DNA from 2 places in the Soehngenia saccharolytica DSM 12858 genome. Region 2 is predicted to be linked to the other one. Evidence: a T-box and tRNA genes for the amino acid it is inferred to sense, from the RefSeq annotation. Region 2 holds a T-box; the other holds one or more tRNA genes.
The links. A T-box is a leader RNA that pairs with one kind of tRNA and senses whether it is charged. The one in region 2 lies ahead of leuS (leucine--tRNA ligase), so its partner is inferred to be a tRNA-Leu.
Positions count from the first base shown of each region.

Region 1 (3,430 bases), on a different contig from region 2:
ATCTCTATCTGTATCTTTAGCGATTCTTTCTAGAGGCTGTCCTGTTCTTTCAGATAGTATTCGATTAATTCTCTCTCTAATTTCAATAATCTTCTCAGCTTGAATTCTTATATCTTCAGCTTGGCCTTGTGCTCCTCCAAGCGGTTGATGAATCATTATATCAGCATTTGGCAATGCGAATCTCTTCCCTTTTTGACCTGCTGCTAGTAGAAAAGCTCCCATACTAGCGGCTCTCCCGATGCAAATAGTAACTACATCCGGCTTAATGTATTGCATTGTATCAAAAATTGCAAATCCTGCGCTTACTGATCCACCAGGGCTATTTATATACAATTGAATATCCTTCTCTGGATCCTCAGCTTCCAAAAATAGCATCTGAGCTACAACTAACTCAGCTACTTGATCATTAATCTCATTACCCAGCATAATAATTCTATCTTTTAATAGTCGAGAGTATATATCGTACGACCTCTCTCCACGATTTGTTTGTTCAACAACTATTGGCACTAATGCCATGATTATCCCTCCATTTGAACATATTTGACTCTTTCTTTGAGCATATCTAAAACCTTGTCATTTATTATACCCTCGGTTAAGAAATTTAAATCTCCTTTTTTCATGTCTTCAATGAATTTCTCTTTATTGTCAGGGCTATATGATTCAGCTATTTTTTCTAATTCTTTTTGTATATCTTCTTCAGTTGCTTGAACATTTTCATTTTTAGCTACTGCTTCTAAAACTAGTTGGGCTTCTACTTTTTTCTTTGCTATTTCTCTAAAGCTCTCTCTCATTTGCTCAATAGTCATATTAGTTAGCTCTAGATATTTTTCAAGGCTAAAGCCTTGCATTTTCATTCTGTAATCAAAGTTGTCTAATTCAGAATCTATTTGAGCTTCAATCATAGCTTCTGGTATTTCAAATTCAGATATCTCAACTAATTTTTCAACAATCTTGTTCTCAATATCAATATTTTCTTGTTCCTTTAATGATTTCTCTAATTCTTCTTTGATGCTTTGCTTGTATTCTTCTAATGTATCAAATTCGCTTACATCCATAGCAAACTCATCATCAAGTTCTGGCAATTCCTTATATTTAACTTCTTTTATTGTCACTTTAAAGGTTGCATCTTTTCCTCTTAAAGATTCTTCAAAATAGTCTTCTGGGAACTTAACATTTATTTCAACTTCTTCTCCCTTTTTCTTTCCAATCAATCCTTCTTCAAATCCAGGAATAAATTGTCCAGAACCAATTTCGAGTGTTTGATCTTCAGCACTTCCACCTTCAAATGCCTCTCCGTCAATAAATCCTTCAAAGTCGATGGTCAATATATCTCCATCTGCGATTTCTCTGTCTCCAGCATCTATAATCCTTGCATTCATGTCTCTAACTCTTTCAAGTTCTGCATTTATCATTTCTTCAGTGACAGTGTAGTCAGTTTTTTCAATTTCAATGCTGCTGTAATCACCTAATTTAACTTCTGGTTTTACTTCTACGCTAAATTTGGCAATTACTGGTTTGTCTTTCTCTATATCATCAATATCTACGTCTGGTCTATCTACTGGTTCTAATTTGAATTCTTCTATAGCTTTTGAATATGCATCTGGTAAAAGCTCATTAATAGCGTCTTCATAGAAGATTTCTTTGCCATAATTCAATTCGATAAGTTGTCTAGGTGCTTTCCCTTTTCTAAAACCTGGTATGTTAAATCTTGATCTATTAGCAACATAAGCCTTTTGTACAGCTTCTTCAAACTCTTCAGGAGTAAACTGAGCGTCGAAATATACGGTATTTTTTTCTTTTTTTACATAATCTAATTTCATTAATGAACCCCCTATGATAATTTTTTGCTTTAATTTCATCGTTTTATTATATCACAACTGACAAAATTTTAATATAAACAGACAGTATATAAAAAAACCAATGGCCGATACCACTGGTTGATTCTGGTGCGGGAAAGAGGATTCGAACCCCCACGTCAATGACACTAGATCCTAAGTCTAGCGCGTCTGCCAATTCCGCCATTCCCGCATAATGCATAAAATTTGCCTGCCTTTATAATTATAGCATTTAATGTTATTTTGTCAACAGCATATCAAAAATATGCATTATTTTTCTAGAAAACATTAATTGTAAAACTAAATTAGACCCCTTTTTGCTTTGCAGTCTAATTTAGTCTTGCAAACTTATGTCAAAATAAAAACAGGCAAATTTTGTATAATCTAGGCAATACTACAAAAACTAAACAGTTTAGTTAACAACTGTTTCTAAAAGCTGATTATCACTCCGCCATCATTCACATATGATGTTGATAATCCATTAGTTTCGACAATAATAATGTCCTTAAATTTTAGTTTTTTTAGACTGTCTTTTAATCCTAAGGCTTTGTCAAATGCATTCGCATGTGAAATCACTGCTATTCTATCTGAAAAATTGACATTTGTATTTTCTATTATCTCTGCCAGTCTTTTAAATGCCTTTCCTACTCCTCTTGCTTTCTCTGCCAACTCTATTTCTCCGAATTCATTAGCTTTCATTATGAGTTTAATGTTTAAGATATTTGCAACTAATCCAGTTACCTTTGACATTCTTCCATTTTTTATTAAGTTTCCCAAGTCTTCAGAAATAAAATAGGTTTTCATTTCAGCTATATACTTCTCGACATTTTCAACTATTTCAAGGTTAGATATGCCTTTTTTTATTTCTTCTACGAGCTTTAAAAGCACCAATACCTCACCAGCACTAGCTGATTTAGAGTTAAATACATGTATAAACTTGTCTTTTTGCTCCAATGCAATATCTTTAGCTGTCATGGCAGCATTATATGCTCCGGACAACTCTTTAGATATTGTAATGGCAAAAGATGTAGTGCTCTTCATAAATGAATTTAAAAAATCACCAGGCGATGGACAAGAAGTTCTTATTGGGTTTGGACTATTCTTCATAGCATTGACAAATTCGTTTTTATTTAAATTTTCGTCGTCTATGAATTCAACTCCGTCTACATATATTTTAAATGGCACAAAATCTATTGCTAATTTGTCATTGATTTTTTCTTCAATTTCTTTAATATTAATTGATTCTAGTAATTGCTCGTTAACATCGCAGCTCGAATCTGCTACAATCATCATATTCATTCTCCTATTCTATAATAATATATCTTCAATTAATAGAGCTAGACTTTCTGCTTCTTTCTTTATCCAATCATAGTCTCTTCCTTCAATCATGACTCTTACCAATGGCTCTGTTCCAGATGGCCTTATAAGAACCCTTCCAGTTCCACTGAACTTTTTCTCCAACTCTTTAATTGCAATTTGTATTTCCGGAAAGTCTAAAAACTTATTTTTATTCTCCGGCTTAACTTTAGCATTGATTAATACTTGTGGAAAATTTTCTACCAAATCATTTAAAGTCGATGCTTTTTCTTTCTCAT
Region 1 covers NZ_JCANTN010000007.1:6,042-9,471, reverse strand. Annotated here, with positions in the region: gene clpP (ATP-dependent Clp endopeptidase proteolytic subunit ClpP) at 1-516, opposite strand, end outside; gene tig (trigger factor) at 519-1,820, opposite strand; tRNA gene BO51_RS03175 (tRNA-Leu) at 1,945-2,028, opposite strand; gene BO51_RS03170 (DegV family protein) at 2,265-3,128, opposite strand; gene glmM (phosphoglucosamine mutase) at 3,144-3,430, opposite strand, start outside.
Region 1: it encodes a tRNA-Leu, which carries the amino acid that the T-box ahead of leuS (leucine--tRNA ligase) is inferred to sense. The anticodon was not compared.

Region 2 (3,430 bases):
TGCAGCACTTGAAGACATAAAAAATGAGGAGTCTGGGGACATACCAATATATTTGAAGGATGCTAGCTATTCTGGAGCGAAAGCACTAGGACGAGGCATCGATTATAAATATCCACATGATTACGACAATCACTACGTTAATCAAAACTATTTACCTGATAAGTTTAAAAACAAAATTTATTATAAACCGACTGAATTAGGACATGAAGCTACAATAAAAAAGTGGTTGAGCTTTATTAAAAAAGATAAACTAAAATAAATTACAAAAGGAGGATAACATGAAACCATCTGTAAAAGATATGTACAAATTTAAAGAAAGCTTTATTGGCAAGGAAGTAGAGATTGAGGGATGGATTAAAACAAAAAGATCATCAAAAAAATTAGGATTTATAGAATTAAATGACGGTACATTCTTTAAAAATTTGCAAGTGATATATGAAGAAAATATTAATAATTTCGATGATATAGATAAATTGCCTATATATACCGCTATAAAAGTGATAGGGACAGTCGTAGAAACACCACAGGCTAAACAACCTTTTGAGATAAGGGCTCACGAGATAAATATATTAGCTCCATCAGACAATGATTATCCTATTCAAAAGAAGAAACATTCGCTTGAATATCTAAGGACTTTACAACACTTAAGACCTAGAACAAATACATTTAATGCAGTTTTTAGAGTAAGATCAATGATGGCTTTTGCAATTCACAAATTTTTTCAGGAAAAAGGTTTTGTGTATGTAAACACACCTATTATAACTGCCTCTGATGCAGAAGGTGCTGGAGAGATGTTTAGAGTGACGACACTAGATTTAAACAACCTACCTAGAACTGAAAACGGAGAAATAGATTTCAAAGAAGATTTTTTTGGCAAAGAGACTAACTTGACTGTAAGTGGACAACTTGAAGCGGAGGCATTTGCATTAGCATTTAAAAATGTGTACACTTTTGGGCCTACTTTCAGAGCTGAGAATTCGAATACAGCTAGGCATGCAGCAGAGTTCTGGATGATTGAACCAGAGATAGCATTTGCAGATTTAGCTGATGATATGAAATTAGCCGAAGAGATGTTTAAATATATTATTAACTATGTCTTAGAAAACGCAAAAGAAGAAATGGATTTCTTTGATTCCTTTATATCAAACGGATTGATTGACAGACTTACCAACATTGTAAATTCAGATTTTGGAGTAATTACTTATACTGAAGCCATAGATTTATTGAAAAAGTCAGGTGTAGAGTTCCAATTCCCTGTAGAATGGGGTATGGATTTACAGACAGAACATGAAAGATATTTGACAGAACAAGAGTTCAACAAACCGATATTTGTAATTGACTATCCAAAAGAAATCAAGGCTTTTTACATGAGAGTTAATGATGACAACAGAACTGTTGCAGCTATGGATTTGCTAGTTCCAGGAGTTGGAGAAATTATAGGAGGCAGTCAAAGAGAAGAAAGGCTCGATGTATTATTAGATAAAATGAAAGCTAACAATATGAATTTAGAAAACTATTGGTGGTATCTTGAGTTAAGAAAGTACGGTGGAGTTAAACATGCTGGATTTGGACTTGGATTTGAAAGAGCAGTTATGTATATCACAGGAATGTCAAATATAAGAGATGTAATTCCATTTCCAAGAACTGTAAATAGTTGTGAATTTTAGATTTTTGTTGTAATTTGAATTACCATCTGGTATACTTTAAACAAATTTAATATAAACAATGATAAGAAGTAGTAAGATATGCTTTAATTTCCAGAGAGTTGTCGAATGGTGAAAGGCAATATTTAGGGTATCTGAACTCGTCTTAGAGTTTCCAAGCTAATTGGACGGGATATCTCGTTATATAAATGAGTGGATTAATCAAAAAGAGTGGTACCGCGGAAAGACCTTTCGTCTCTAAGACGAGAGGTTAATTTTTTGTTTACGGAGGTTATTATATGAAAAACTATGATCACAAACAAATTGAAGAAAAATGGCAAAAAATTTGGGATGAAGAAGAGACTTTTAAAGCCTATAATGACAGCGAAAAACCAAAGTATTATGCATTAGTTGAATTTCCATATCCATCTGGAGAAGGTTTACATGTAGGTCATCCTAGACCTTATACAGCATTAGATGTAGTATCAAGAAAAAGAAGACTTGAAGGATATAACGTTTTATTCCCTATGGGGTGGGATGCTTTTGGATTGCCTACAGAAAATTATGCTATTAAGAACAAAATTCATCCCAAGATTGTCACTGAAAAAAACATTGCAAGATTTAAGTCCCAGTTAAAGTCAATAGGTTTTTCTTTTGATTGGTCTAGAGAAATAAATACTACTGATCCAAGCTACTATAAGTGGACACAATGGATATTTTTGAAACTTTTTGATAAGGGATTAGCATACAAAGAAGAGATGCCAATCAACTGGTGCCCTAATTGTAAAATAGGGCTTGCAAATGAAGAAGTAGTAGGAGGCCATTGTGAGAGATGCGGTGGAGAGGTAATAAGGAAAGTTAAAAACCAATGGATGCTTAAGATAACTGAGTACGCTGAAAGACTTATAAATGATTTGGATATGGTTGACTATATAGAAAGAGTAAAATTGCAACAAAAAAATTGGATTGGAAAGTCAGAGGGAGCCGAGGTAGAATTTAAAATTTCCAAAACAAATGAGTCTATAAAAGTTTTCACTACAAGACCTGATACCATTTTTGGAGCAACTTATATGGTTCTTGCACCAGAGCATAAATTAATAGATGAACACAAATCGCTAATCGAAAATTTTGATGAGGTATTGGCATATAGAGAAGAAGTAATGAAAAAATCAGAATTTGAAAGAACAGAGCTATCGAAGGAAAAGACGGGCGTAGAGCTTAAAGGAATAAAAGCAATTAATCCAGCTAACAATAAGGAGATACCTATTTGGATTTCAGATTATGTATTGATAACTTACGGCACAGGTGCGGTTATGGCAGTTCCAGGACATGACGAAAGAGATTGGGAATTTGCTAATAAATTCAATCTACCTATTGTAGAAGTAATCAAAGGTGGAGATGTTTCAAAAGAAGCCTATACTGATACTGAAAATGGAATTGTAGTTAATTCTGACTTTTTAAACGGAATGAATGTGAAGGATGCTAAAGAACAAATCATTGAGTGGCTCGAAAAAAATGAACTTGGGAAGAGAAAAGTAAATTATAAGTTAAGAGATTGGGTGTTTTCAAGACAAAGATATTGGGGAGAACCAATACCAATGATCTACTGTGAAGATTGTGGATGGGTAAAAGTACCAGAAGAAGAACTCCCAGTATTATTGCCTGAAGTTGAAAATTACGAGCCAACCGACAATGGAGAATCACCTTTAGCAAACATAACCGAATGGGTTAACACGACTTGCCCAAAATGTGGCAAACCAGCTAAACGAGAAACTGATACTATGCCT
Region 2 covers NZ_JCANTN010000002.1:70,620-74,049, forward strand. Annotated here, with positions in the region: gene BO51_RS01115 (replication-associated recombination protein A) at 1-259, shown strand, start outside; gene asnS (asparagine--tRNA ligase) at 279-1,667, shown strand; T-box leader at 1,717-1,906, shown strand; gene leuS (leucine--tRNA ligase) at 1,943-3,430, shown strand, end outside.